Regions from separate parts of the Castellaniella sp. UC4447_H14 genome, predicted to be linked through region 3. Evidence: predicted binding sites of a transcription regulator. Region 3 holds the regulator's gene; each other region holds the start of a gene.
What was found. The regulator HrcA, encoded in region 3, represses chaperone genes, less so after heat shock. The targets are predictions, from matches to a motif close to TTAGCACTCNNNNNNNNNGAGTGCTAA.
Positions count from the first base shown of each region.

Region 1: a site for HrcA is predicted at 1,337-1,363, ahead of ACVCMJ_RS08940 (co-chaperone GroES). Genes of this name have one in related genera too.
Region 2: a site for HrcA is predicted at 1,172-1,198, ahead of rpoH (RNA polymerase sigma factor RpoH). Genes of this name have one in related genera too.

Region 1 is NZ_CM129666.1:1,862,096-1,864,363, reverse strand. Features, by position in the region: gene groL (chaperonin GroEL) at 1-963, opposite strand, end outside; gene ACVCMJ_RS08940 (co-chaperone GroES) at 997-1,284, opposite strand; gene ACVCMJ_RS08935 (nucleoside 2-deoxyribosyltransferase) at 1,455-1,949, opposite strand; gene ACVCMJ_RS08930 (TauD/TfdA family dioxygenase) at 2,211-2,268, shown strand, end outside.
Region 2 is NZ_CM129666.1:2,706,941-2,709,208, reverse strand. Features, by position in the region: gene rpoH (RNA polymerase sigma factor RpoH) at 234-1,136, opposite strand; gene ACVCMJ_RS13050 (endonuclease/exonuclease/phosphatase family protein) at 1,422-2,268, opposite strand, start outside.
Region 3 is NZ_CM129666.1:141,439-143,706, reverse strand. Features, by position in the region: gene hemH (ferrochelatase) at 1-575, opposite strand, end outside; gene hrcA (heat-inducible transcriptional repressor HrcA) at 648-1,661, opposite strand; gene ACVCMJ_RS00685 (NAD kinase) at 1,781-2,268, shown strand, end outside.

The sequences.
Region 1 (2,268 bases), 1.5 Mb from region 3:
CTTGGCCTGGCCCAGCAGTTCCAGCGTGGCTTTTTCCAGCGACAGACCGGTTTCTTCGGAAATCACCGTGCCGCCCGTCAGGATGGCGATGTCTTCCAGCATGGCCTTGCGGCGGTCGCCGAAGCCCGGCGCCTTGACGGCGGTGGTCTTCAGGATGCCACGGATGTTGTTCACGACCAGCGTGGCCAGGGCTTCGCCTTCCACGTCTTCCGCCACGATCAGCAGCGGGCGGCTGGACTTGGCAACCTGTTCCAGCACCGGCAGCAGATCACGGATGTTGCTGATCTTCTTGTCGAAAATCAGGATGTACGGATCTTCCAGGATGGCGACTTGCTTGTCCGGGTTGTTGATGAAGTAGGGCGACAGGTAGCCGCGATCGAATTGCATGCCTTCGACCACGTCCAGTTCGTTTTCCAGCGACTTGCCGTCTTCGACGGTGATCACGCCTTCCTTGCCGACCTTGTCCATCGCGTTGGCGATGATTTCGCCCACGGACACGTCGCTATTGGCCGAGATGGAGCCGACTTGCGCGATGGCTTTGCTGGTGGTGCAGGGCTTGGAGAGCTTGTGCAGCTCATCCACGGCCACGGCCACGGCCTTGTCGATGCCGCGCTTCAGATCCATGGGGCTGATGCCGGCGGCCACGTACTTCAGGCCTTCTTCGACGATCGACTGGGCGAGCACGGTGGCGGTGGTGGTACCGTCGCCGGCGTTATCGGAGGTCTTGGAGGCGACTTCCTTCACCAGTTGGGCACCGATGTTTTCGAACTTGTCTTTCAGTTCGATTTCCTTGGCGACGGATACACCGTCCTTGGTCACCGTCGGGGCGCCGAAGGAGCGGTCCAGCACCACGTTCCGACCCTTCGGGCCCATGGTGGTCTTGACGGCGTTCGCCAGGATGTTGACACCGCGCACGATGCGGGCGCGGGCGTCGTCACCAAAATAGACTTGCTTTGCAGCCATGTTGAAATTCCTTGGTTTAAGCGGTTCAGAGGATTACTGGATCACGGCGAAGACTTCTTCTTCGCGGATGACCAGGACTTCGTCGCCATCGACCTTCACGGACTGGCCGGCGTACTTGCCGAACAGAACCTTGTCGCCGACTTTCAGATCCATCGGGATCAGCTTGCCGTCTTCGGTCTTCTTGCCCGGGCCGACGGCCAGGACCTCGCCTTGATCGGGCTTCTCGGCCGCGCTGTCGGGGATCACGATACCCGAGGCGGTGGTGCGCTCGTTGTCCAGACGCTTGATGATCACGCGATCATGCAAAGGACGCAGTGCCATGGAGGAACTCCTGTACTTGAATAATGGGATGGACACGAGGGTTGAGCCGCTGTTAGCACTCAACCCTATCGAGTGCTAATTATAAGGATGATCCACGGGATTTCAAGGGGGGCCGGGGGGGCTTCCGCATTGCGGGGCGCCCCAGGCGGAAGGCTGGCTGTCGTTGGCCGTCAGTTGGCGCCCGATATCTCGGCCAGACACGCGTCCGGGCCGCCCGGCACGACCCGGATGCTGCAGGCGAGCATGAGATTCAGCGGAAGGCCGAAGTCCTCCACCTGGAGGCCTTGTTCGTCGACCAGCCGCCCGTCTGGATTCACCCGGTGGGTCACTCGATCGACGATTGCGCGGGCGTCCTCCAGGTAGCCCCACACGGGTTTGCCCAAGGCCGCAGCGTAGCCTACTTCGAATACCGTACCCGAATCCGGCTCCGCGCCGCGAAAGGGGTTGAGATTGGCCATGACAATATCCGCGCGGCGGATAAGCGCGAGGTTGGCCTGGCAGATCCAGGCGGCAGCTTGTGGCTTGGACAGCCCGGGAGGCAAGGCATTGTCCAGGGGATACAGGCCTTCGAGGCCAAACCGTCTGCAGGCGGCCTTGAGGGATTCGCCATAGGGAATAGCATCGGGACGGAAGACGTCCGGGCCGGCAAGATAGACGGATGTCATGATTTCTCCTCAGGGGGTACGACATGGCCCTGCGCTCGCTGGCGCGGACCGGCTGGCGGCTGCAGGGGCAGCAACAGGCGCTGATGGCCGTTCTTTTAGCACCCGTCAGGCCGCAAGCCCTATAAAATAAAGCGGTGCCGATCTCTTGGTCGCGCACCGCGGCCAAGTGGCCCCGCGCCTGGCCCAACGCAAGGGCGCAGCGTAGCTGTCGATGCGTCCTGGCATGGGCGCAATTCATGGATTCTCCCACTGGAGTGCAGTATGTCTGAAGTAGGTGCTCAATTGCTCAGCGGTCGTTGTGTCTGGGATGCGGCTGAGA
Region 2 (2,268 bases), 690 kb from region 3:
GAGGGGAAGAGGAGAAGCTGAAGCAGACGACAGAACGATGCGACCGGAGGTCGAGCATCAGTTCATGGTGATTTGTCCGACGGACAGAGGAAAAGTTCTGGGTTCCACTGGCCAAAAATGAAAGAATTTATGTCTGAAGTGTGCGGCGCGGCCCCGCTCGTTCCGGGTTCGCCGGGACAGGCCGGACAAGCCGGGCCAGCGGAGGCAGCGGAGCCAGCCCACTGACCGGGCGTCTATGCGGTCTGGAAGTCCGGTGCCTGGCCGTCCAATGCCGTGCGCAGCTTCTTCAGCGCGGCCGCCTCGATCTGGCGAACACGCTCGGCCGAGATCCCATATTCGGCCGCCAGCTCGTGCAGCGTGCTGCCCTCGTCAGCCAACCAGCGCGCCCGCATGATGCGCTGTGAGCGGGCATCCAGCGACTGCAGCGCCTGCTCCAGACGCTCCCCTTGCAGCGCATCCATGCCGCGCCGCGCCAGAACCTGGGCCGGCTCGTGCGACGGATCCGCGATCCAGGACGCCGGAGCAAAGCGGTCTTCATCGTCGGCTGGCGCATCCAGGGCATATTCGCCGCCGGACATGCGCACTTCCATCTCGGCGACGTCCTCCGGGCGCACGTTCAGCTCTTGCGCGATATCCGCGGTCTGGGCGGTCCCCAGGCTGCCCCCGTCCGGGCGCATGCGGCGCAAGTTGAAAAACAGCTTGCGCTGCGCCTTGGTCGTCGCGATTTTCACCAGCCGCCAGTTACGAATCACGTATTCGTGAATCTCGGCACGAATCCAGTACACGGCAAACGATACCAGCCGCACCCCGCGATCGGGATCGAATCGGCGCACTGCCTTCATCAAGCCGATGTTGCCTTCCTGGATCAGGTCCGCATGCGGCAGGCCATAGCCCAGATACTGGCGGGCGATCGACACCACCAGACGCAAATGGGAGAGAATCAGTTCCCGCGCGGCATCCAGGTCATTCTCGTCGCGCAAGCGGTGCCCCAGGCTGGTTTCCTGGTCACCCGTCAACATGGGGAGGCGATTCACCGCGCCGATGTAGGCTTCGATGGAGCCTAATGCACCGGGATTGGAGATGGCCAGCGCGAGTTGGGCCGGCGCCAATGCCATGGATGACGAAGCATGGGTCATAGAGTCAGGATCCTCCTCAGAATTCTACGATGATGTTAGCACTCCATGATGGCGAGTGCTAATGCCGGGCTGCCGCCTGATACAGATGGCATCGCAAACGCCGTCCGGGCAGCGCCCTCTGCGATCGATGCGCCCGCGGCTCCCGCCCTGCACAGGCCAGGCGTCGCGCACCCCGAATTCGAATGAGCCAGAGAGCACACCCGTTGGACGGTTCCGAAGCGGAAAAGTTCGGGCACCGGGTCCTTCTCCGGCCGCCGTGCTGCGCCCCCGCCCGGTGCCGTGCCCTCAGGGCAACTCCAGCTCGGTGACCAGCGGTGCGTGGTCGGACAAACGCTTCCATGGGGCACCGTGCAAGACCCGTGCCCGCCGCACCGCAAAGCCTCGCTGATAAATGCGATCCAGCCGCAGCCATGGAAAAACGGAGGGAAACGTCCGTGGCGGCGGCGTCAAACGGGCCTGGCCATTGACGCCCAGGGCCGGGACCATGACCCTAGGCTGCCCCGGCAACCAGGACAGACGCTCGCGCAAGCGCGCCACCGTCCGCCGCAGGCGGTAGATTTCGTCCACACCCTGGGGAGCCAGGGCAAAGACTTCGGACAGTCCCAACTGTTCCACGAACAGCGGCGCAAGCCGATTGGTCCAGTCATTGAAGTCCCCTGCAATGAGCAGAGGTTCCTGATCCGGCACCAGCCGCCGGATACGCTCCGCCAGGGCGCGCACCTGGCGTGTCCGGCCACCGGCCAACAACCCCAGATGGACCACCATGCAGTGGATCTGCACATCTCCGACCTGAACGACGCTGTGCAACAGCCCGCGCTGCTCAAGCCGGTGGTCCGAAATATCCTGGTTTTCGTGGAAGACGATGGGGTAGCGCGACAGCAGCGCATTGCCGTGATCCGTCTGGGCCCGGACGGCGTTGCAGCCGTAGACCGCGTTCAGATGCAGGGCCGCCGCCAGCGATTCATGCTGCGCGTCCAGGCTGCCGTGGATCTGATTGCGGCCCTGGACTTCCTGCAAGAACAGCAGGTCGGGCCGCAAGCCATAGAGCCCCAACCGCAGATCGGCCAGCGATTCCCTCCCGCCGGTCGCGGAGCGGCCCTTGTGGATGTTGTAGCTGACGACCCGCAAGATG
Region 3 (2,268 bases):
TAGGCCGGCGCCTGGTGAAAACGATCCAGAAAACGCAACGTGGGTTGATGCCGCATGCGGCCCAAGCTGGCACTCACGGCGTCGACCACCGTACCCGTGGTACCGGAGGCGTACTGGGGGTACAGCGGCACCACCAGAATCCGGCCGCAGCCGGCTGCGCGCAATTCCTGCAGCTGTTCATCGATGGCGGGCCGCCCGTAGCGCATGGCCAGTGCAACCCGCACCGGCACGCCTTGGTCCGTCAGGGACCGCGCCACCGCATCGCGCAGATCCTCGCCGTGCACCATCAGGGGCGACCCGCGCGCCATCCAGATGGATTGATATTTGGGCGCGATGACGGCGGGACGCCGCGTGAGGACGAACAGACGCAGAATGATCTGCCAGAGCCAACGCGGCAATTCCACCACGCGCGGGTCGGACAGGAACTCGGCCAGATAGCGGCGCACGGCAGCCGGGGTGGCGGCATCGGGGGTGCCCAGATTCACCAGCATCACGCCCAGCGGCCCGCGCTCGGGCGCAGGCCCATCCGGATTCAGCGCCTGCGGATCGGCAGGCTCCGGCAAGAAGCGATTCATGAATTGATAGACTCACGATTCAAAAGAGGGGGAAAAACATGACGCACCGGCAGGAATCCAGCAGCCACCCCGTCAGGAAGCCGCATGCCCCAGCGCATTGGACAGCATGCGGGCGGTGATATCCACGATGGGAATGACGCGCTCGTACGCCATGCGGGTCGGACCGATCACTCCCAGCGTTCCCACCACCTGGCCGTCGACCTTGTAGGGTGCGGTGATCACGGACACGTCTTCGAGCGGCACCAGGCGTGAATCCCCGCCAATATAGATCTGAACGCCCTGGGCCTGGCTGGAGACGTCCAGCAGGTGCAGCAGGTCCGTCTTCTGCTCGAACAGCGCAAACAGCCGCCGCAACCGCGCCATGTCAGCCGTCATCTCCGAAATGTCCAGCAATTTGCCTTCGCCGGAAATGACCACCGATTCGTCGACCGTGTCCGGCGTGCCGATGCCCGCTTCCACCGCCTGCTGCATGAGACGCGAGATGTCGGACCGCAGCGAGGCCAGTTCCGCGGCCAGCGCGATCCGCACTTCATGGAAGGACCGGCCCGAAAAGTGATGATTGAAGAAATTGGAGGCCTCGAGGAGCTCCACTTCGGTGTACTCGCGCGGGACGAACAGAATGCGGTTCTGCACATCGCCATTGGGCGTCACGATGATGAGCAGCACGCGCTTGTCCGACAGGCGGATGAATTCGATATGCCGGAAGACCTGTGTCCGCTTGGGGGTCAGCACCACGCCCGCGAATTGCGACAGATTGGACAACAGCGACGCCGCCGCCATCACCGCGCGCCCCGGTTCGGCCGCCGGCAGGCAATCGGCGATTTGCAAATCCGGGCTGAGTTCGTAAGGCCGCACCGTCAGAAGACTATCGACGAACAGCCGATAGCCGCGGGGCGTGGGGATCCGGCCGGACGACGTGTGCGGACTATGAATCAGCCCGAGGTCCTCGAGATCCGACATGACGTTGCGGATGGTGGCAGGCGACAGATCGAAGACTTTCGACAGGGTGCGCGAACCCACCGGCTGTCCGTCCGCGATGTAACGCTCCACCAGCGCCTTGAGCAATGCCTTGGCTCTATCATCCATGACCGTTCATCCACTGTGCAGGATATTTGCAGCGCGGCGACCCCGACAAGGCTGCAACCATCCCCCTATAATCGGATAGTCCCCTATTATTCCATCATTTGCTCGAGGTACCCCTCCCCATGCACTTTCACACGGTCGCCTTGGTCGGTCGGCACCAGGACAGCGGCATGGACGCACCCTTGCGGCGGCTGGGCAATGTCCTGCAAAGCGCCGGATGCACGGTCCTCATCGAGGCCGAAACCGGTCACCGCACCGGCGTGACCGATTTCGAACAGGCCAGTTTCCAGCAGATCGGCACGCGCGCGGATCTGGCGGTGATCATGGGCGGCGACGGCACCATGCTGGCGGCCGCGCGCCAACTGGCCACCACGGACGTGCCGATGATCGGCATCAACCACGGGCGCCTGGGCTTCATCACCGACATCCCGCTGAACAGCGCGGCCGAGGCCATCACCAGCGTGCTGAACGGCGCCTTCGTCCAGGACGAGCGCATCCTGCTGGAAGGCCGGGTCATGCGCGGGGGTCAACAGATCTTCTCGGGCATGGCGCTGAATGACGTCATCATCAACCGCGCGGGGCGCGGCGGCATGATCGAACTGCGCGTGGA